Linked DNA regions of Chelatococcus sp. YT9. The protein of the gene in region 1 interacts with the protein of each later gene in a pairwise test. Links are inferred from orthologs where the notes say so. Each region holds a gene or a part of one and is shown in the gene's direction. Other genes may lie near its edges. The genes, in order: cyoB and KIO76_RS05745.

What was found.
Region 2: the proteins of cyoB (region 1) and KIO76_RS05745 interact in binary tests that used the Escherichia coli proteins (3 or more experiments, as listed by UniProt). The link is inferred for Chelatococcus sp. YT9 from one-to-one orthologs.

What each region holds. Positions count from the first base shown.
Region 1 is NZ_JAHBRW010000002.1:1,798,547-1,810,019, forward strand. The notes cover bases 4,305-7,213. They hold cyoB (cytochrome o ubiquinol oxidase subunit I), read left to right. Parts: upstream 4,305-4,711; coding sequence 4,712-6,715; downstream 6,716-7,213. Other genes in these bases: cyoA (ubiquinol oxidase subunit II), read left to right, coding at 4,305-4,697; cyoC (cytochrome o ubiquinol oxidase subunit III), read left to right, coding at 6,719-7,213. Outside these bases: KIO76_RS28135 (ABC transporter substrate-binding protein), read right to left, coding at 1-607; KIO76_RS28140 (substrate-binding domain-containing protein), read right to left, coding at 671-1,681; KIO76_RS28145 (MFS transporter), read right to left, coding at 2,014-3,330; more of cyoA, read left to right, coding at 3,528-4,304; more of cyoC, read left to right, coding at 7,214-7,354; cyoD (cytochrome o ubiquinol oxidase subunit IV), read left to right, coding at 7,351-7,746; KIO76_RS28170 (SURF1 family protein), read left to right, coding at 7,743-8,576; KIO76_RS28175 (response regulator transcription factor), read right to left, coding at 8,577-9,110; KIO76_RS28180 (ATP-binding protein), read right to left, coding at 9,100-10,320; KIO76_RS28185 (IclR family transcriptional regulator), read right to left, coding at 10,510-11,247. UniProt on the Escherichia coli protein: Cytochrome bo(3) ubiquinol oxidase is the terminal enzyme in the aerobic respiratory chain of E.coli that predominates when cells are grown at high aeration.
Region 2 is NZ_JAHBRW010000001.1:1,265,215-1,276,698, reverse strand. Bases 5,505-8,424 are described here. They hold KIO76_RS05745 (aminotransferase), read left to right. Parts: upstream 5,505-6,350; coding sequence 6,351-7,499; downstream 7,500-8,424. Other genes in these bases: KIO76_RS05740 (polyamine ABC transporter substrate-binding protein), read left to right, coding at 7,565-8,424; cobU (bifunctional adenosylcobinamide kinase/adenosylcobinamide-phosphate guanylyltransferase), read right to left, coding at 5,505-5,967. In the rest of the region: KIO76_RS05775 (nucleoside-diphosphate sugar epimerase/dehydratase), read right to left, coding at 1-1,395; KIO76_RS05770 (OpgC family protein), read left to right, coding at 1,703-2,815; KIO76_RS05765 (cobyric acid synthase), read right to left, coding at 2,832-4,316; KIO76_RS05760 (VOC family protein), read right to left, coding at 4,318-4,725; cobO (cob(I)yrinic acid a,c-diamide adenosyltransferase), read right to left, coding at 4,779-5,387; more of cobU, read right to left, coding at 5,440-5,504; more of KIO76_RS05740, read left to right, coding at 8,425-8,662; KIO76_RS05735 (hypothetical protein), read right to left, coding at 8,721-9,104; KIO76_RS05730 (glucokinase), read left to right, coding at 9,366-10,403; KIO76_RS05725 (ABC transporter substrate-binding protein), read left to right, coding at 10,658-11,484. UniProt on the Escherichia coli protein: Shows aminotransferase activity with methionine and histidine as substrates, and to a lesser extent also with phenylalanine.

The sequences.
Region 1 (11,473 bases):
TCGGGCCCGCCGGAAAGCCGATCAGGCGCTTGCCCGTCTTCTCCGTGAGCGCCTTGCCCCATGCCTCAAGCTGGTCATAGGTCAGCGCGTTGATGTCGGCCCCTGCCGGCAGATACGGCAGGGCCTTCTTGTTGGCTACCATGATGTAGGTGGCCTGCATCCACGGGATATACATCTGGTTAGCCGTACCGAGCTTCCCAAGCTCCATGAGATTCGCCGGGATGCCGCGGTCGGCAAGTTTCGTCGCGATATCGTCGATCGGGGTGAGGTCACCCGACACGACCAGCGGTTGCAACTCCCCATGCAGCGCGCCGGCGACACTGATCGTGCGCTTGCCGGCCTGCCCTTCGGCCTTCATGCGGACGTCAAAAGCCGGAGGTTCCTCAACAAGATACGTCACTTTCCCGGGAAAGTCCTTGAGAATGACGCTGCGCACTTTCTGCGCTTCCTCGATAGGCCGAAGCTGCGTCGACAGGAAAAGGATGTCCTGCTGTTGAGCGCTGGCTGGAGCTGCATGAGCCAGCAGCGCGCCTGTCACCAGCGCCGCGCCAACCAAACTGGCAGACTTACAAGTGGTCAGCCCGAAGGTGGTTCTAATGAAAGTCATGGGTTCCTCCTCTTGGTCTTCATCACGGCTGCCGGCTGAGGCATTGCTGCACCGATAGTCCCATCAGTCGCCTCCCTCGCCCGAGGAACTACGCGGCATCTGAACGAGACGGTGGATCTCAGTGAGATCGCGGACATCGGTTCCGCCAAGCCTGGCCAGAACCATGTGGGCAAGCCGCGCACCAATCAGCCGTGTCGGCAGTTCCATGGTGGTCAGGGATGGCTGGCAGTAAGAGGCGGCCGGAATATTGTCATGGCCGGTGATTGCGATATCGGAACCGACCGCCAACCCACGATCCGCTGCAGCACGAATGGCGCCAATCGCCATCCGGTCTGTCGAGCAGACGAGCGCCGTAGGGCGATCATCCCTTTCGAAAAATCGATGCGCCAGCGCGAAGCCGCCCTCCTCGGTTGGCTCCGCCTCTTCCGACATATCCGCGGATAGACCGGCCGCCTGGATGGCGCCACGCCAACCGGCGAGGCGCAGGCCCGCAAAGGTGAGATGCGCCGGCGCGGACAGAAAGGCTATGCGGCGGTGGCCGCGCGTGATGAGGCGCTTGGTCAGGCTGTTGAAGCCCTCCTCGCCATCACCGTCGATGAAGGCATAAGCTTCCGTGGTGTCCGTGCGCCCGTGGCACACGAACGGTACGCCCCTCTCGGTGAGATATGCGACGCGCTCATCCTGATGGCGTGTGCGCACGAGGATGAAGGCGTCCGCCCGCCGGCCCTCGACCAGGCGCCGGTAGACCGCCATTTCGTCCTTTCCGGGCCGGGCTGCGAGCAGCATCAGGTCGTGTTCATGGCGCGCGAGTTCTTCACCGACCGTCACGAGAAGCTCACTAAAGACGGGCTCGTGGAAATGCCCAGGGTCGGTAGGCAGGACGAAAGCAACCGTCTCGCCGACACCGCGCCGCAGCCGACGCGCGGCAGGATTGGGCCGATAACCCATCTCCTTGGCGGCACGCTCGACACGCTCGCGCGTCGCAGCCGCGACGTCGGAATAGCCATCGAGCGCCCGTGAGACGGTCGTTATCGACAGGCCGAGATGCGATGCGAGCTTGCGCAGCGAGGTCATGCGTTCCCTCCACCCATCGTCCCCATGATGCGTGACGGAATCCAAAACGTTTTGGAAACAAGCCGCCAAAGGCTCACCTTGTCAAGACGCGCTGCAGCAAGCCGTGCACAGGAAGGTTTCGCACACGCGAAAAGGACACCACGCGAGGTATAGGCTTCCCTAGCGAATGTGAAACGTAAAGCTCCGCGAAATCGGCGATGCTTCGATCCGAAGCTAGGTCGCGCCCGATGCGGGGGTAATCGACAGCCAAAAAAAAACGGGCCCTTCAGGGCCCGCATGTCGTTCTTTCGAGAGGAGTAGGTATCGGCTGATAGAAGCTCTCAGCCAGCGCCTTACTCATGTGCCTCGGACTGCCAGTTCAACCGGATGGCCAGGATTGTGCAGATCGCGCCCGACAGCAGATAGGCGCCGGCTGACAGGAGCCCGAAATTGGCGGACAGCAGCAGCGCCACGAGCGGAGCAAATCCAGCGCCGAACAACCAAGCAAAATCGGAGGTGAGTGCCGAGCCGGTGTAGCGGTAGGCCGTCGCGAAATTCGAAGCCAGCGAGCCGGAGGACTGACCAAACGACAGGCCGAGCAGAATGAAGCCGAGGATCATGAAGACCGTCTCGCCAACCGCGCCGGCGTCGAGCAATTGCGGTGCGAAGCCGCTAAATGCCGCGATCGCAATCGCCGAACCCATCAGGAGGGAACGACGGCCGACACGGTCCGCGACAATTCCCGAGGCGAGGATCGCCACGATCCCGAACATCGCGGCGACCGCCTCAATGATCAGGAAGCGCGTGGGATTTTCTTTTGTGAACAGATAGATCCACGACAGCGGAAAGACCGTGACCATGTGAAACAGCGCGAAGCTGGCAAGCGGCGCAAAGCTACCACTCGCCACAATGTGCCCCTGCTTGCGCAGTGTCTCGCCGACAGGCGATGGCTCAAGAGCACGGCTCTCGAACAGTTCCGTATATTCCGGGGTCACGACAATACGCAGGCGCGCGAAAAGGGCGACCACATTGATCGCAAAGGCGACGAAGAAGGGGTAACGCCAGCCCCAGCTGTAGAAATCTTCCGCCGACAAATTGCCGACGAAGAAGGCGAACAGGACACTCGCTACGATCAGGCCGAGCGGAGCGCCAAGTTGGGGAAGCATGGCATACCAACCACGCCGCTCCTCGGGCGCGTTCATGGCCAGAAGCGAGGCAAGGCCATCCCAGGCGCCACCCAAGGCGAGGCCCTGGCCGATTCGCAATATCGCAAGTACCCAGACAACGGCAATACCGACCCGGTCGTAGCTCGGCAGAAAGGCTATCGCGACGGTCGAGCAGCCAAGAAGGAACAGCGCGATCGTCATTTTCGCGCTTTTTCCATATGCGCGGTCAATGGCGGTGAATATCGCGGTGCCGATCGGGCGAGCGACGAAAGCCAATGCGAATATGGCGAAGGAGTAGATCGTCCCTGTCAAAGGATCGACGAATGGAAACACCAGTCGTGGAAAGACGATAACAGAGGCAATTGCATAGACGAAGAAATCGAAGAACTCGGACGTCCGTCCAATGACGACCCCGATCGCGATCTCGCCCGGATTGACCACGCCGTGGGGTTGAGCGTGCACCCGCCGCGCGTCTCTCTCCAATGTCGATGACGCAGGCGCCATGATGTTCGCACCGCTAGCCAAATGTCGTTCCTCGCTTGGCATCCTGACGCTATCTGATAGCGTTCGCAAGTCTAGTCTCAAGTCGCCTTGTGTCTCATGCCGGCCTGACACGGCATTGGACATTTTGTCCAATGTCCCTTTTGCTGCAGCGCAGCTAGCGGTGCCGACCAATGATGGATCTGGCCATGGGTAAGCTTGTGAGCAAACTTCGCCTTTTCGCTCTGCTGCCGCTCGCGGTTTTGCTGACTGGCTGCAACTTCGTTGTGATGAGGCCTGCCGGCGACGTTGCCGAGCAGCAGCGCGACCTCATTATCGCCTCCACGATCCTCATGCTGCTCATCATCATTCCGGTGATGGTGCTCACGGTCATATTCGCGTGGCGTTATCGGCATACGAACAAGGACGCGCCGTACGATCCGGAATGGTCGCATTCCACACAGCTTGAGCTTGTTATCTGGGCTGCGCCTCTTCTGATCATCATCTGCCTTGGGGCCCTTACCTGGATGGGGACGCATCTGCTGGATCCGTATCGCCCTCTTGATCGCATTGCGCCGGGGGAGCCCGTTCCCCGGGATGTGCAGCCCCTGGAGGTCCAGGTCGTCGCATTAGATTGGAAATGGTTGTTCATCTATCCCGAGCACCAGATCGCGCTCGTCAATGAATTTGCGGCGCCAGTGGATCGCCCCATCCGTTTCCGCATCAGCGCTTCATCGGTGATGAACTCGTTTTACGTGCCTGCGTTGGCTGGGATGATCTATGCGATGCCCGGGATGGAGACCAAGCTTCATGCGGTCATCAACAAGGCAGGTGACTATCAAGGCTTCTCGGCCAACTATAGCGGCGCAGGGTTCTCGGGAATGCGCTTCACGTTCCGCGGGCTTCCCGACGCCGAATTCGACGCCTGGATCGCACAAGTCAAGGCTTCGAGCGAAAACCTCGGCCGGGAGGAATATCTCGAGCTCGAAAAACCCAGCGAGAACGTGCCGGTTCGCCGCTTTGGAACCGTCGATCCGCAGCTGTTCGCCGCCATCGTCAATCGTTGCGTCGAACCGGGCAAGATGTGCGCCCACGAGATGATGGCGATCGACGCACAAGGCGGCCTCGGCCTTGCCGGGATCGATTTGATGCGCTTGCATTATGACAAGACCGCCAGACGCGGCGCATTTTTCGGCCCCACACCGACCTATCTCGTCAGCATCTGCTCCGTCGAGGAGGCGAACGCCGCGCTCAATCAAGGTGCCGTCAAGCCATTGCCCATCTCGGGTTCGCCGATCCTCGGCGTTGGCCTGCCACGTCCTTCGTTCACGCCTTCACCATCGCCGCGCGCCTCCTGGCTTCTTGACATGCGCCAGTCGCAAAGATCCTGATCGGCTCGATTGATATGACTGATCCTACTGCGAACTACAGCTTTCTTCTCGGGCGGTTCAGCCTGGAATCCCTGCCCCTGAATGAGCCCATCGTTGTGGTGACCTTCGTGGTCGTCGCCCTCCTCGGAGCCTGTCTTCTCGGCGCGATCACCTATTTTCGCCTGTGGGGCTATCTCTGGCGCGAGTGGTTCACCACTGTAGACCACAAGCGCATCGGCATCATGTATATGGTGCTCGGCATAGTCATGTTGCTGCGCGGCTTTTCCGACGCCATCATGATGCGCCTGCAACAGGCAATCGCCTTCAATGGAAGCGAAGGCTATCTCGACGCGCATCACTACGACCAGATTTTCACGGCTCACGGCGTGATCATGATCTTTTTCGTGGCCATGCCGCTGGTGACCGGCTTGATGAACTACGTCGTGCCGCTGCAGATCGGGGCACGCGACGTCTCGTTTCCGTTCCTCAACAACTTCAGCTTCTGGATGACGGCGGGTGGCGCGGTCATCGTGATGATGTCGCTATTTATCGGGGAGTTCGCCAAGACCGGCTGGCTCGCTTATCCACCATTGTCGGGGATCCAGTACAGTCCGGATGTTGGCGTTGACTACTACATATGGGCGCTGCAGGTCGCGGGCGTCGGGACGACCTTATCGGGCATCAACCTGATTTGTACGATCGTTAAGATGCGTTGCCCCGGCATGACGATGATGAAGATGCCGATCTTCACCTGGACGTCGCTCTGCACGAACGTGCTCATCGTGGCATCTTTCCCTGTTCTGACCGCCGTCCTCGTGCTCCTGTCGCTCGATCGTTACGTAGGGACCAATTTCTTCACGAACGATTTCGGCGGCAACCCGATGATGTATGTCAACCTCATCTGGATCTGGGGGCATCCGGAGGTTTACATTCTTATCCTGCCGGCATTCGGCATCTTCTCCGAAGTCGCCTCGACTTTCTCAGGCAAGAGGCTTTTCGGGTATACGTCCATGGTCTACGCGACCGTGTGCATCACGATCCTGTCCTACCTCGTATGGCTGCACCACTTCTTCACCATGGGTTCCGGCGCGAGCGTCAATTCGTTCTTCGGCATCACGACGATGATCATCTCGATCCCCACCGGCGCGAAGATCTTCAACTGGCTGTTCACGATGTATCGCGGGCGGATCCGGTTCGAGCTGCCGATGATGTGGACGGTCGCCTTCATGCTGATCTTCGTAATCGGCGGCATGACGGGCGTGCTCCTTGCCGTCCCGCCGGCAGACTTCGTACTCCACAACAGCCTGTTTCTCGTCGCGCATTTCCATAACGTCATCATTGGCGGCGTGTTGTTCGGCCTCTTCGCCGGCATGACATACTGGTTCCCGAAGGCATTCGGCTTCAAGCTCGATCCCTTTTGGGGCAAGATGTCGTTTTGGTTCTGGGTGTCCGGCTTCTTCTTCGCCTTCATGCCACTTTATGTGCTCGGCTTGATGGGCGTTACACGGCGGCTGAGGGTCTTCGACGACCCCTCGCTCCAGATCTGGTTCGTGATAGCTGGTTTCGGCGCCTTCCTGATCCTGTGCGGGATCCTCTCATTCCTTCTGCAGATCGCCGTCAGCATCATGAAGCGGGACCAGTTGCGCGATACAACAGGCGATCCCTGGCACGGCCGGACCCTCGAATGGGCCACCTCATCGCCGCCTCCGGACTACAACTTCGCCTTCACGCCCGTCGTGCACGACGGTGATGCCTGGTGGGATATGAAGGCCCGGGGGTACGAGCGCCCCCTGGAAGGCTTCAGGCCCATCCATATGCCGAGCAACACAGCCGCCGGCGTGATCCTTGCTGGTTTCAGCGTCGCCCTCGCCATCGGCCTGATCTGGTATGTCTGGTGGCTCGCGGCGCTGAGCTTCGTTGGCCTCCTGGCGACAGCGATCGGGCACACCTTCAACTACAAGCGCGATTTTTACATTCCCGCCGATGAGGTTGCGCGCACCGAGACCGAGCGCACGCGCCTTATCGCGGCTCAGGTGTAAGTCATGACAACAGTCGTTAGCACCGCGAAGGCCGAACCAGGCGCCCCTACCTTCTATCTCGTGGAGGAGCATCACCACGAGGAGGGGTCGAGCACACTGCTCGGCTTCTGGATCTATTTGATGAGCGACTGCCTCATCTTTGCAGTCCTGTTCGCGACCTTCGGGGTGCTCGGCGGCAACTTCGCCGCGGGGCCGGGGCCGAAGGACCTCTTCGACCTTCCCCTGGTCGCCCTGAACACATCGATGCTCCTGTTTTCGTCGATCACATATGGTTTCGCCATGCTGACCATGGCGCAGGGGCGGGTCGCGGCTACTCAGATCTGGCTCGCGGTCACGGGCCTCTTCGGCCTCGCGTTCCTCTCGATCGAACTCTACGAGTTCACGCATATGTTTCATGTGGGTGCTACCCCCCAACGCAGCGCGTTCCTGTCCTCGTTCTTCGCGCTCGTCGGCACCCACGGTCTTCATGTGACATTCGGCACGATCTGGCTTGTGACCCTGATGGTTCAGGTGCACCAGCGCGGTCTGATCGCTGCGAACAGGCGACGCCTCATGTGCCTCAGCATGTTCTGGCACTTCCTGGACGTTATCTGGATCGGCGTCTTCACCTTTGTCTATCTCATGGGAATGCTTCGATGAGCACCGACGGTCACGCCGCTCACGCGTCTACCCACGACCAAGGTCACGATAGCCACAACGCTGGTCCCTCGCATGGAACGCTGCGCAGCTATCTCATCGGCTTCGCGCTGTCCGTGGTTTTGACGGCCGTGCCCTTCTGGCTCGTGATGGCGCGTCCTATCGCGAGCAATGAAGTGACTGCCGTCGCGATCATGGCCTTTGCCATCGTGCAGATCGTCGTTCACATGATCTACTTCCTGCATATGGACTTCCGCTCAGAAGGTGGATGGACGATGATGGCTCTCGTCTTCACGCTTATCATCGTCTTCATCGCGCTCTCCGGATCGCTCTGGGTCATGTATCACCTCGACACCAATATGATGCCCGGCCATGCGACGGGCCAGGCTCCGTGACGGGCTTCTCCGGCATGGCACGCGCTGCCGATCTACATGATCGGACGCGTGAGCCTGCCGGCGGCCGAGCACCAGCGGCCATTCCGAGCGACCCGGCTCCTCGCTCGCCATGGGTGCTCGCGCTGCTCGGCATCCTCGCCATCATCGGGGTCGCCGGTTTTACGGCGCTTGGCGTTTGGCAGATAGAACGGCGCGCCTGGAAGCTTGATCTCATCGCCCGTGTTGATAGCCGGATTCATGCGCCCGCGATCGCCGCACCGGGGCCTGACGCTTGGCCGCGGATCGACACAGCCAACGACGAATATCGCCGGGTCGTCGTCACAGGCCATTTTCTCAATGACCGCGAAACGCTGGTCCAGGCGGTAACGGAGCGTGGGGGCGGCTATTGGGTGCTGACGCCGCTCCGTACCGCCACCGGCTTCACCGTTCTCGTCAACCGTGGTTTTGTGCCGCCCGAATTGCGCGATGCGGCGGCACGCGCAGCGGGCCAGATTTCCGGTGAGACGACGGTCACTGGCCTCTTGCGCCTCACCGAGCCACAGGGAGCGCTTCTGCGCACGAATGATCCGGTCAATGATCGCTGGTATTCGCGCGATATCGCCGCCATCGCCGGGGCGCGCGGGTTGTCCGGCACGGCTCCGTATTTCATTGACGCAGATCGCGTTGCCGCATCGCTCTCAACACCGGTGGGGGGCCTGACGATCATAAATTTTCCCAACAACCATCTCGTCTATGCGCTGACCTGGTTCGGTCTTGCCCTGATGGTCCTGGCGGCTGCCATTTTCGTCTTTCGCGGCGAGTACCGATTGCGGCGGGGCCTGCCGCCCTAGTCAGCTAACCTGCTTTTTCTCGAGCTTGCGCGCCAATGTTCGCCTGTGCATGCCAAGCCGCCGAGCTGCCTCTGAAATGTTGAAGTCCGTCTCCACAAGGGTCTCGTGGATGCGCTCCCATTCCAGCGTCTTGATGGACGTCGGACGTACAGTCATGGGTACCGAGGGATCGCCCTCCCCGCGTCCCCACGCGGCCTCGATCTCGTCGGTATTGGCCGGCTTCGCCAGATAGTGGCAGGCGCCCAGTTTGATCGCCTCCACAGCGGTCGCGATACTCGCAAAGCCGGTCAAGACGACGATCTTCATCTCTGGATCGTGCTGGTGCAGCATCTTCACGCATTCAAGTCCGGAGCCGCTGGCAAGCTTGAGGTCGACCACGGCATAGGCCGGCGCCATCTGCTGCAGGGCGCTCCGTGCTGCGTCGATGCCATCGCTCACTGCAACCTCATAGCCGCGGCGCTCGAACGACTTTCGCAGTGCCTTCGCGAAGGAAGCATCGTCTTCAATGATGAGAAGAGACGGGTTAGCGTCCACGGCTGCCTCCTGATGAGAGCGACGCGATGGGCAACGTGAGGGTGACCGACGCACCGCCGCGGGGATGGTTCTCGGCCTTGACGTTTCCGCCGAGCTTTCGCACGACATTCATGACCAGGAACAGCCCGAGACCACCACCCGGTCTGTTCTTGCTCGAACGGTAGGGCTTGCCCAACTCGGCGAGAATCCTTTCATCGAAGCCTGGTCCCACATCGCTGACCGTCAGAATGAAATCATCCTCATGTCGCCGGACTGTAACCCCGATCCAGTTCGGCGAGGCCTCGTGGGCGTTGTCAAAAATGTTGAAGATGACCTGCTTCAACGCCGGGTCCGAGATAATGGCGGCATCGGGGCTGAACGCGCTGACATAGTCGACATGCGCTGGCGAGCGACTAGAGCGCCACTCCTCGACCAGGTCATCGATGAACCCGTTGACTGTCGTTCTGACGGTGCCCTCGCCTCTCGCCTCGCCTGACGACATCAGGATGCCTGAGACGATCTGCTTGCAGCGATCGACCTGATTTTGCATTTCGCAGATCTCCTCGAGCAAGTCAGCATCCGCCCGGAATTCCGGCATACGCTGCCAGTCGTTGAGGATGACCGAAAGCGTCGCGAGCGGCGTACCGAGTTCATGCGCAGCGCCCGACGCCAGCAGCCCCATGCGGACGATGAGTGCCTCCTCGGCTGATTGCTGACGCATGGCCGCGAGCCGCGCATCGCGATCGCGCAGGTTGCGATTGATGCGTGTCGTGAAGAGCACGAGCAGACAGGCAGCGAGAATGAAGCATACGAACATGCCCTGGATGTGGAGACTGAAAAGCTCGTGGCCGTCGCTGAGCGGAAGGGGAAGTGGACGATAAAGGCTTGTGAGCGCAAAGAAGCAGCCGCTGGCTATGGCGAGAAGCGCCCAGACGAGGCGTTCCTCCAGAAGCACAGCCCCGAGTGTGATCTGTAGAAGATAGAGCGATACGAAAGGATTGGAAGCACCACCGCTGAGAAACAGCTGTACCGTCAGGGCGGCAACGTCGAGGACGAGCGCCAGAAACAGCTCCGTGTCCGACACCTCCGCGCGCAGCCGGTATCGGAGCAAGCTGCCGATATTGAGCAGTACCAGGCAGGCGAGCACCGCGACCATCGGCCAAAGCGGCAGCGGTATTTCAAACCAGAACTGGACGAAGACGATCGTGATGATCTGCCCGCATACCGCCAACCATCGCAAGTGAATGAGTAGGAGCAGGTTTTTCTTGTTTGTTGTGTCAAGAACGGGAATCGCCGTCTTCCTCGCTGATCACCTTGGGACCGGAAAGCCCACGGTCCCGCACGGCGCTTGCGAAAGAAGCGCCCATGTGGTGCGTTATAGGCAATCCGTGGCCAAAGATCACGCTCGTCGTAATCTCCTTTAGCGAATGGTACTGATGCGCAGCCCGGCCGCCGCGCGCTCCAGCTCCCCGGCGAGCTTCTGTGCGGTCTGCCCCATTTCTTCAAGGCGTCCGTTGTCGAAATAGACGGTCGCCCCGTTGATGCTGACCGCAATTCGCACCGTCCCGTCAATCAGGAAGGTGGATGCGACACCGCAGGTTCCGACATCACACTCGTTGTAATCGAAGGCGAAGCGTCGCTCGCGCGCTGCCGCCAGCTCGCGGCGCAGTTGCTCGGCGCTCTTGGGCGGGGCCGGCGGGAGCTGCTTCAGGAACCCCTTCCAGTCATCTGCGGGCAATACGCTCACGAGCGCCTTCCCTACGGCGGTCAGCAAGGCTGGAGACCGTTGTCCCACGAAGGAATTGATCTGCAATTGCCGATTTCCAGGCGCCCGCTCGATGACCACAATGTCGGTTCCATCGAGAATAGCGAGATGGATAGTGTCGGATGTCTGCTCCGCATAGCGGACGAGAGTGGGGCGCAGTACCTCCACGAAGCTCAGGCTGCGCTTTTTCTGTTCGCCGAGCTCGAGGAGCCGATATCCAAGCGCGTAGCGTCGCGCTTCAAAGGACAGATAATGATGCTCGACAAGAGTTGCGAGCAGTCTGTGGGCCGTGCTGCGCGACATATCGGCGGCTGACGCAATTCCGGCAAGGGTGTCGGTGCCTGCCGCAACGAGCTCGATCAACTTGATCGCCTTGGTAATGACGAGGCTCATGGGAGCATCGCCCGCGCGTCCCCGGCGGCAAGGCCGGCGTTCCCGTTGATGTGTTCTGGCACAAGCTCCCCCTCTTCCTTCCCTGTCCACGCTCATACGACAAACGACCCCGGCTATCAATACTTGTCCCAATATTTGGGACGAAACTCCTGACTATTGACATACCCGAACGGATAGTGCGATGCTCCTCACAAGAACGGTTTCCTGCGCGAACCGCAGGCATTTG
Region 2 (11,484 bases), on another replicon or contig:
CGTGCCACCGTCGTGATGACCGCGCCCGTCGTCGGCGCCGGCCATCTCCGCATCGAGGGCCTGGGCGTACATTTCGGCGAAGCGCTTGGTTGCGCCGAGCATTGATACTGGTTCGATGGCCTTGTCGGTGGAGATCATCACCATGGCTCTGGCACCCGCCGCAACGGCGGCGTCGGCGACGTTCACGGAGCCGAAGACGTTGGTGCGGATACCCTCACCCCAGTCCTGTTCCAGATAGGGCACGTGCTTCAATGCTGCGGCGTGGAAGACCACATCCGGCTTAAAACGGGCGAAAAGCATGTCCATGCGCAGGCGGTCGCGCACATCGGCAATGGCGCCTTCCACCTTCGTCTCGGTGCCGAGATTGGCGAGCGCTTCCGTGATCTGGTGAAGGGCAGGCTCGGAGTTCTCGATGACGAGTATATCGGAGGCACCGAAGGCGGCTGAGCGCAGGCAAAGCTCACTGCCGATGGAGCCCCCGCCGCCGGTGACGACGATACGCCGCCCACGGACAAAGCGGGCGAGCCGGGCACGATCGATCTCAACGGTCGGGCGCAGCAAGAGATCCTCGATCTCAACGGGCTGCAGCGCCGCGGCGCTCATACCCTCCTCGACGTCCTGCATGCGCGACAGCGGCAGTCCAAGGCGCCGGGCGCGCAGGAGAAGGTCACTGCCTTCCGTGTCGCTGCCATGCTCCCCGGTGAGGGCATTCTGCGTAAGCACGAGCCTGCGGATGGCGACACCGCGCTCCTGAGCCTCTGCGACCACCTGTTCGAGGTCCGCGAAGCTGCCGAGCACGGGCACACCCCTGATAGCCTGGCCGAGATCGCCCTGGCGCGGAGAGAGGATGCCCTCCGCCGCGATCTTGCGGAACGCCCCGGACTCTATCGCGCGCAGCAGCGCCTCGATGTCCGTGCCGCGCCCCAACAGAAGCGCCGGATGGGCGCCATCCTTCGCATGGGTCTTGGCCTGTTCGTACTTCATATAGCGGTAGGCAAGGCGCGGGCCGCCGAGCAGCGCGACCTGCAGCAACCAGTAGAGCGCGATGGTGATCTTGCCGAAGAAGAAGAAGCCGTAGAACGTCGACGACGCCAGCACGTAGTCCACCACCAGCAGCGTCAGCGCCAGCACCGTCGAGGCGCGTACGATGTTCGACAGGTCCGGCAGTGACGCGAAGCGCCACTTCGATTTGTAGAGCGAGAACAGCCAGTAGATCGCGCCGGCGTAAATCAGGAAGACAGGTAGGATCGACGGCAACAAGTCGAGCCGGGTGGCGAGCCGCCCCCCTTCGAAGCGGATGACGAAGGCCAGCGTGACGGCAAGCGCCGTCGCGACGAGATCGTGGATGACGATCAACGTCTTCTTGAGGGAAGGGATGAGTTCAAGCCGGGCCATGGGTCGTGCGGGATATCCGCTCACAACACGCTTTTGTCAATGTTGGAGGCAGCCCGTGGCGACGTTGTTTGCCACGCATCGCGTGCAAGAACGAGCTTATTGAGTCCATTCACCTTTTCTCGCCTTCCCCTGGCCGGATTTCTGAGTCTAAAGGTCCAGCTGAAGCGTCCAGCCCGATTCGACGGCGGGAACCAAACTGAACTGGAAATATTTCGATAGGTGTTCTGCGTCCTACGCGATACGGCGTGCGTAACTTGCCAAGGCGAAGCTGGGCGCTCGTTAACCTATTGTTAAAATGGACATGGTGATGAGCGGATCGAAGCGGATTGACGGCATTGATTTCTGGCGTGGCATCGTCCTCGCAATGATTTTCATCAATCATGTGCCTGGCAACGGTTTCGAGATTATGACCCATCGCCACGTCGGCTTCAGCGATTCCGCCGAGGCGTTCGTGTTTCTGGCCGGCGTTTCGGTAGCGCTCGCTTACGGCGGGCGTTTCTTGGGGAACCAGTCGTGGCGAGGACTTCGCGCCATCGTGAGCCGGGCGGTGACCCTCTATGGCGTGCAGATCGCCATGTCGTTTATGGCCATCGCCATTTTTGCCATAGGCGCGCTGATTTTCGACGATGACACGATCATGCACGAACATGGGCGGGATCTCTTCCTGTCCAATCCGATGCGCGCTGTGGTGGCCGTCACCGGCCTGAGCCACCAGCTCGGCTATTTCAACATTCTGCCGATGTATATCGTCTTCCTGCTGTGGGCTCCGGCCTTGCTTCTCCTGGCGCGCGTCGATGATCGCTTGATGCTGGGCTCCGCGGCGCTGATCTATCTCTTCGCCCGTGAATATGGCTGGAACTTCCCGACCTGGCCAGTCGACGGCGGATGGTTCTTCAATCCCTTCACCTGGCAATTCCTGTTCGCGGCGGGTGTCTTCATCGGCTTGCGCCTGCGCCAGGGTGAGGACATCAGTTTCGATCGCCGCATCTTTGCCGCGAGCGTCGTGATCCTGGCCGCCTCCGCCTTTGTGATCACGAAAGCATTCGGGTTTCTGCCGCTGCTGCCGGAACAGCTCAACAGCGTGGTCGACATGAGCAAGACCAATCTGGCGCCGATCCGGATGATCCATTTCCTGGCGCTCGCCTATGTGCTTTACCACTCGGGCCTGACCCTCATGGCAAAGAGCGGTAGCCTGTTTGCGCCGCTGTGCGTGATCGGCCGTCAGAGCCTGCCGGTCTTCGCCGCGGGCTCGATCCTGAGCGCGATTGGCCAGATCGTGATCGGGATGCGGAACACCGGCTTCATCGATGATCTTCTGTTCATCGGCGGGGGTCTGCTCCTGCTCTATGCCATCGCACTGTATCTCAGCGACCGTCGCGATGTCGCCACGGGGGAACCGCCCAAAGCCAAGATCGCTTGATCCCGCAACACCGGGATCATCTCCAGCTGCGCGCGATCGAGAGCAGGGCGTCGGTATCGAGATGGCGGCCCATATGGGCCGCTAATTCATCCAACGTCGACTCTATCGTCGCCTCATAGGCGAGTGGCGGCGTGCCCGGTCCGTCTGCTGGCCTGTCCGCAAGCCACCTTAGAAATGCGCGGCGGAAGGCATCTGCCGTGAATAGTCCGTGCAGATAGGTGCCCAGCACTCGGCCGTTTGGCGAGCGAGCGCCTTCAAGCCGTCCGTCGATCTGGAAGAGAGGGCGGGCACAATCGGCGCCACCGCTGCGGCCAAGGTGGATTTCGTAGGCCTCGAGTGGCTCAGAGTGGTCCAGGGCGAGCGCCCTGACGGGCCGAACCGTCTTGTCTCCCCCCAGCACCGTATCGACGATGAGATGCCCGAGGCCGTCGACCATGCCGGGAGGACCTTCGAGGCCGTCGGGGTCGGCGATCGTCCGCCCGAGCATCTGATAGCCGCCACATAGGCCGAGAACCGCGCCGCCTCGCCGGATGTGGGCCGCGAGGTCAACATCCCAGCCTTCCTCCCGGAATACCGCGAGGTCGGCAATCGTCGTCTTCGAGCCAGGCAGGATGATGAGATCGGCATCACCCGGCAGCGGTAGACCGCGTTCGACGAATGTCAGTCTCACCGATGGTTCAAGCCGGAGCGGGTCGAGATCGTCGAAATTTGCGATGCGTGGCAGCACCGGGACCGCGATGCGGATGGTTCCGTTCGTGTTCGGCGGCCCTTGCCGGAGGTCCATCGCATCCTCAGCGGGCAGGCGGCCCGCGTGCGGAAACCAAGGCAGGACGCCGATGGATGGCCAGCCGGTGCGCGCCGCGATGGTGTCGAGACCGGCGGCAAACAGGGTCGGATCTCCGCGGAACTTGTTGATGAGGAAGCCGCGGATCATCGTCCTGTCGGCCCCGTCCAGCACCGCGTGGGTGCCGACGAGGCTGGCGATCACTCCGCCACGATCGATATCGCCGGCGAGAACGACGGGCACCCCGGCTTCGCGGGCAAAGCCCATATTGGCGATGTCGCCGGCACGGAGGTTGGTTTCCGCCGGGCTGCCTGCTCCCTCGACGATCACGAGGTCCGCTTCACCCGCAAGCCGCGTGAAGCTCTCCATGACGAAGGGCATCAGCCGCTCACGCTTCGATGTAAAATCGCGCGCCTCCAGCCGGCCGAAGCGCTGGCCATGGACGATGAGCTGCGAGCCGCGCTCGCTCTCCGGCTTCAGGAGGATCGGGTTCATATGGACTGTTGGCGCCACCCTGGCCGCCCGCGCCTGCAGGGCTTGCGCCCGCCCGATCTCGCCCCCTTCGACCGCGGCGGCGTTGTTCGACATGTTCTGCGGCTTGAACGGCCGCACCCTGAGGCCCTGGCGGACGAAGTACCGGCAGAGGCCGGCGACCAAGAGCGATTTACCGACATTGGAGCCGGTGCCCTGGATCATGATGGCCGGGGTAGAGGACATTTCAGCCATCGGCTTCGACGATTTCGTCATAGCCGCGATTCTGGAACTCGATCAGGCAGAAGCCATGTCCGAAAGGATCGGCGCAGATGGCGATCTTGCCCCAGACGGTTGTATTGACGCCGTTTTCCACGGTCGCACCAGCCGCGACGGCGCGGGCAAGGGCAATGTCGATGTCATCGACCTGGATATCGAGATGTATCGGCGTCCAATGGCGCTCGTAACGCCGGGCATCGTTGGCGGCGCCGGACGTGCCCGGTGCTTTCTCGAGAAGGTAGATCGGAACCGGGCCTCCATCGAGCTCGACTACAGTCTTTCCGAGGCGGCGCCCAGGCGTAAGGCCGAAGGCCGCCGTATAGAAAGCCACGGCCTGCACGAGATCCGGCACGTCTATATTGACCAGCAAACGCATGGCGATGGCCCCTGTCGAACGCCGCGACTGGTATCAGCGACGTCAGGATGGAATCAGAACTCGATGCCTTCCTGTGCGCGCACACCCGCCTCGAAATGGTGTTTCACGAGGGTCATCTCGGTGACGAGATCGGCGGCTGCGATGAGTTCCGGCTTGGCATTGCGGCCCGTGACGATCACGTGCAAGTCTGGGCGGCGCGCAGCGAGCGTCGTCACCACCTCGTCCAGCGGAAGATAGTCATAGCGCAGCGCGATATTGAGCTCATCGAGGACGACGAGGCGAACGGCCGGGTCCGCCATGAGTTCTCGGGCCTTTGCCCAGGCGCGGGTCGCGGCGGCGATGTCGCGTGCCTTGTCCTGCGTTTCCCAGGTGAAGCCCTCACCCATGCTGTACCAGTGCAATTGGTCGCCGAATGCCTCCAGCGCCTTGCGCTCGCCGGTTGACCAGGCGCCCTTGATGAACTGCACGGCACCGACCCGCCAGCCGTGGCCGAGCGCCCGCAGCATCAGCCCGAAGGCGGCTGTCGACTTGCCCTTACCCTTGCCCGTGTGGACGATAAGGAGCCCTTTCTCGATGGTCTTGGAGGCAACCTCTGCATCCTGGGCGGCTTTCCGCTTGATCATCTTGTCGCGATGGCGCGCATCGTCGGTGTTCAGGCTCATGGTGTCCTCGGGGTTTCTGATGGGCCGCGCGCAGCCCGGGCCGTGAACGGATCTATTTCAGTTTCAGGGGAAGGCCGGCGGCGACCATCACCACTTCATCGGCAATGGCCGCGACGCGTTGGTTGATGAGGCCCGCCTGGTCGCGGAAAGTGCGGGCCAACGCATTGTCCGGCACAATGCCGAGGCCGACCTCGTTGCTGACGACGACGAGGGGCCGGTCATTGGCCTCCAGTCGGGTGATCAGCCGGTCGCATTCACCGCTGACGTCGTATTCCGCCAGCATCACATTGGTGAGCCAGAGGGTCAGGCAGTCGATGAGCATCGGGACGCCGGGCGGGGCGTCATCCAGCACCTCGACGATATCAATGGGTTCCTCTCGGGTGATCCATCCGCCGCAGCGACGGTCGCGATGATGGGCGACGCGTTCCGCCATCTCATCATCGCGAGGCTCACAGGTGGCGAGATAAATCCACGGCTGCGGCAGGGATGTGATGCGGGCCTCGGCCGTGCGGCTCTTGCCGGAGCGGGCGCCGCCGAGAATCAGGGACAGGAAGGGGCGTGGTGCGCTGGCCAGGGGCATGCCCATTGGTGTCACGACCTCAGGGGCAATGCAAGGCATCGCGGGTGGTCCCCGGAACGGGAACCGGCCCGGCAAGTCCGCGAGGCTGGGAGGGGGCACCGGAGAACGGTCCAGCCAGACGGCCCTGCCGAGCCGACAGCCAAACATTCGGCGCCATTGCTCCCGAAGTCAAACAAACCTGCATCTTGTGGGCGCGACGTGCACCGAAGTTCCGCGCAGGCTGTGCGCTGGCACACGCTGGCCCGCGTTTACTGTGCAATCTCACGCGAAATGTTGCAGGAGGGTCGATACTTCGGCGCCGCGTCCCGTGCTGTGGGAGACGAATGCCATTTCGCCTACCCTTCAGCGGTGCTAAGGCTGACCCCATTAAGAGGCGCCGCTCCATGAACCGCATTTTCGCTTCCCTGCCTACCACTGTCTTTGAAGCCATGTCGCAGCTCGCTCGCGAGACGGGAGCGGTAAACCTAGGGCAGGGCTTTCCCGACGGCGCCGGCCCGGATGACGTGCGGGCCAAGGCGGCGGAAGCCGTGATCTCCGGATGGAACCAGTATCCGCCGATGATGGGCCTGCCCGAGCTCAGGCAAGCGGTCGCTCAGCACTATGCCCATCATCAGGGCCTTGATCTTGCGGCGGACGAGGTGATGGTGACATCAGGCGCCACGGAGGCGATTGCGGGTGCCCTGTTCGCGCTCATCGAACCGGGCGACGAGGTCGTGCTCTTCGAGCCGATGTATGATGCCTATCTGCCACTCGTGCGGCGCGCGGGTGGCGTGCCGCGCTTCGTCACGTTGCAGCCGCCGCACTGGCGCCTGACGGAAGAGGCGCTCGCCGCGGCCTTCTCGGATAAGACAAAGGTGGTTCTGTTCAACAATCCGCTGAACCCCTCCGCTGTTGTTTTCCCGGAGGAGGACCTCGCCTTGCTCGCCCGCTTCTGCGTCAAGCATGACGCCATCGCGGTCTGTGACGAGGTCTGGGAGCATGTGGTGTTCGACGGGCGCCGCCATCGTCCGCTGATGGCAGAGCCAGGCATGCGCGAACGCACCGTCAAGATTGGCTCGGCGGGCAAGATCTTTTCGCTGACAGGCTGGAAAGTGGGCTTTGCCTGCGCGGCGCCGGACATCCTCAAGGTGCTCGCCAAGGCGCACCAGTTCCTGACCTTCACCACGGCGCCCAACCTGCAGGCGGCCGTCGCCTTTGGCCTTGGCAAGGCTGACGACTATTTCACCGGCATGCGGGCAGATTTCCAGCGCAGCCGGGATCGTTTCAGCAATGGCCTCAAGGAGAGGGGCTTCACCGTGCTGCCGAGCCACGGCACCTATTTCCTCAATGTGGACATCGCTCCCCTCGGCGAGACGGATGATGTGGATTTCTGCAAGCGGCTCGTGACGGAGCGTGGCGTCGCCGCGATCCCCGTTTCGGCCTTCTATGCGGAAGGCGCGGTCCGCACAGTCGCGCGCTTCTGCTTCGCCAAGACTGACGCGACCCTCGATCGCGCCCTGGAGCGGTTGGAGGGGCTTGTGCAGCGCCGTTGAACTGCCCCACATTGTTTGGCAACACTCCAAAACACGCAACACACTCCAGCTTGGGAACAGCCGGCATGATCCGTTCTCTGATGCTTCGCTCCTTGGTATCGATCGCCGCGCTCGCCGCGGCGGGTGTCGCCATGGCGCAGGAAAAGACCGTCAACGTCTACAACTGGTCCGACTACATCGATCCGACGGTGCTCGAAGAGTTCACGAAGGAGACCGGGATCAAGGTCGTGTACGACACCTACGACAACAACGAGATCGTCGAGACGAAGCTGCTAGCCGGGAAATCCGGCTATGACATCGTGGTGCCGTCCGGACCGTTCCTGCAGCGCGAGATCAAGGCCAAGGTATTCCAGCCGCTCGACAAGGCGAAGATCCCCAATCTGGTCAACATGTGGCCGGACGTGGCCAAGAAGCTGACCGTCTTCGATCCTGGCAACGTCTATGCTGTCAACTACATGTGGGGCACCACGGGCATCGGCCTGAATGTCGACAAGGTGAAGGAGCGGCTCGGCGATGTGCCGCTGAATACCTGGGATCTCGTGCTGAAGCCTGAGGTCGCGGCGAAATTGAAGGACTGCGGCATCTATATGCTCGATTCCCCGGAGGACCTCTTTCCCGGGGTCCTGAACTACGTCGGCCTCGATCCCGATTCGAAGGACGCGAAGGATCTCAACAAGGCGGCCGATGCCCTGATGAAGGTGCGCGGCAACATCCGCAAGTTCCATTCATCCGAATACATCAACGCGCTCGCCAACGGCGATATCTGCGTGGCTGTCGGCTATTCCGGGGATATCGTCCAGGCGAAGGCCCGCGCCGAGGAAGCCAAGAACGGCGTCAACATCAGCTATGTCATTCCGAAGGAAGGTGCGCTGATGTGGTTCGACTCGATGGCGATCCCCGCGGACGCGAAGAACGTCGCGGAGGCGCATGCCTTCATCGATTTCATGAACAGGCCGGAGATCGCGGCGCGGAACGCCAATGCCGTGCATTATGCCAGCGGCAATCTGGCCGCCAAGAAGGATGTCGATCCAGCGATCCTGAACGATCCCGGCATCTATCCGGATGAGCAGACCATGTCACGCCTTTTCACCAACACGGCCTATAACGAGCAGGCCCAGCGCACCGCGACGCGTCTGTGGACGCGCATCAAGACAGGGCGCTGAGAGCGAGGCCGTACGGACTGCTGGAAGGCGGGCTTGCCCCATGGGGATCCCGTCCTTCTCAAGGTTTCGTGCAGCGGGAGCGAATCAGCACCTCGAAATCCGCGACGGACCCGTCCATCTGAGCCACGTTCTCCTGGCGCTCACGCCCTGTCGTGCAACGGGCGAAGGTTTTGCTCGCCTCACGCATGACATCGACATGCTTGCGATAGGCGCTGCATTTGGCATCATCGCTCGCCTGAGCCACGGCTTCCAGATTGCGCAAGGCGTTGCGCAGCGTTGAATCGAGAACGAAGAGATCGCGCTTGCATGAGGGCGTGCCGGCCTGCGCCTGCGCCTGCGCTGCGCCAGGTGCGAGACTCAAGCCGACAACCAGAGTCGTGAAGCCTAAGCTCAGAAATCGCGCGGCTACCGTGCGGTTCGAGCCTGTCGTTCCGGATGGCATGCGTCGCTGTCCTTGTCATCTCTCCATACTGCGCCATGCATAGCCCTATCCAGGGTCTTGCGACCAGTCTTGCCATAAGTCTTCCTGATCTGTTTCGGCATGGCGGTGATCGCTACGAGACGGGCTCGCGCGCTTGACCCCGCTCTGCCAAAGCGGGACAAGGCCATCTCAAGAGGTCCGCCGACGCGCAATGTCGCCGGATTTCCGGAGATCCCGCTGGCCACGGAACCCTCAGTGCAACGCTCTCGTTTAACAGGAACGATGACGGCAACATTTCCTCACCCCGTTTTAGTGGGCGATATCGGTGGGACCAATGCGCGCTTCGCGCTGGTCGAAGCCCCTGGCGCGCCGCTTGAAGCTTCCGTCCAACTGCATACGCACGAGCATGCGAGTGCCCACGACGGTGTCGTCGCGGCGATCGCTGCCATGCGCGGTGGTTTTCCTGAAACGGCATCCCCGCCCTTGCCGGCGCCCCGCTCGATGATCGTATGTGGCGCGGGGCCGCTGGTCGACGGACGCATTCAGCTCACCAACGCCGGCTGGGTGCTCGACCAGCAGGCGTTACTCGAGGAGCTTGGCCTGGAGGAGTGTCTGCTGCTCAACGATTTCGAGGCGCAGGCCCTCTCGCTGCCCGCCTTGCCGCGTGAGGCGCTGCATCGCATCACGCCCGATCTCGCGCCGCGAGCGGGAACGCGGGTGGTGCTGGGACCCGGGACGGGTCTTGGTGTCGCAGGCCTCATCGAGAGCGCGGGCCAGTTCATCCCCGTTGCAAGCGAGGGCGGTCATATCGACTTCGGCCCGGTCACAGATGAGGAATATGCGCTTTGGCCGCATATCGAGCGGGTTGATGGTCGGGTGACGGCGGAGTGCGTCCTGTCCGGCCCGGGCCTTTTAAGGCTTTATAAGGCGCAATGCGCGGTTGCAGGACTAGAGCCGCGCTACGGTGAGCCGCCCCCGCTTGTCGAAGCGGCGATCGATGGCAGCGATCCGGCGGCGCGCGACACGGTGCGACTGTTCCTCGCGATCTTGGCGCGCTTTGCTGGCGATGTCGCGCTGACATTCGGCGCGCGCGGCGGTGTCTATCTTTCTGGCGGAATCCTGCCGCGGATCCATTCATTGATTGATCCCGGTGTCTTCGCGGCCATCTTCGCCGAAAAGGCCCCGGTTGATGGTTTTATGAGCCGCATCGCGACTGTGCTTGTCATTGAGCAGAAAGCGGTGCTGCTCGGCATGGCTGCCGTGGCGGCCGCCCCGGATCGTTACCGCATGGATTGGGAGAGCAGGCTCGCTCGACGCTGATGCGAGGCTGTGGTCTGTGGACCCATATCTAGGCTTGCCGCTCCATATTGTAGTTTTATTACAGAAATCCGGCACCGCGCGTCGCAATTTCTTCGTTGAAGCGGCTTTGGAATGTAATTATTCTACGACACGACCCCTTGAATGGCCCTACCGCAAACATCCGGATAATCTCGCGATGTGCGGGCAAAGTAAGGCAAATGAAGCCACGCCACGGGCGAACGGGCCGGTCTATGAAGCTTGCGGGAGGGATAAATATGAGCCTGACGAGACGGACAATTCTGAAAACGGGTGCCGCTACCGCGGCGCTTCTGCCCTTCGCGGGGTCGCTGCGCGCTGAAGGCAAGCAGATCAACGTCTTCGCGCATCGCGTGATGCAGAACGTGTCCAACGGTACAAAGGGGGGTGATGTCACTCAGGCGTTCACCAAGGCGACCGGTGACACGGTCAATTGGGTGACTTTCGAGACAGGGCCCCTGCACGACCGCTTGTTCCGCGAGGCTTCACTCGCGGAATCCACCGTCGACGTGGCTTTCATTCTCAACACCTATGCGACCCCGCGCATCGCCACGCTGTTCGAGCCGCTTGGTCCTAGGATGGCGAAGGATCCCGTCGAGGATCCAAAGGACCTGTTTCCGGGCCTGGTCAAGGGCGTGACCATTGGTGATGAGCTTTACGCGGTGCCGTTCCGGCATGCATCGACAGGTCTCCATTATAACGAGGAGATCTTCGCCGAGCGTGGCATCAAGGGACCGCCGCAAACAATCGAGGAATTCGTCGAGGTCGCCAAGAAATGCACCTACACCCGGCCGGACGGCACGCCGGTCGTCGGTTTCATCCTGCCGGGCGTCGCCTATCCCGAGGTTATCGCACTCGCTCGAGCCTGGGATGCGGATTTCATCACGCCCGACATGAAGGTCGTCGCCAATTCCAAGGAGATGGTGGCGGCTTTGACCATGATCCGTGACCTCTACACTTCCGGTGCGGTGCCAAAAAACCTCACGGGTATGAAGGCCGAAGACGCCAATACCTGGATGCAGCAGGGGCGGGCGGCCATGGCCGCGAGCTCCATGAGCCGCAACGG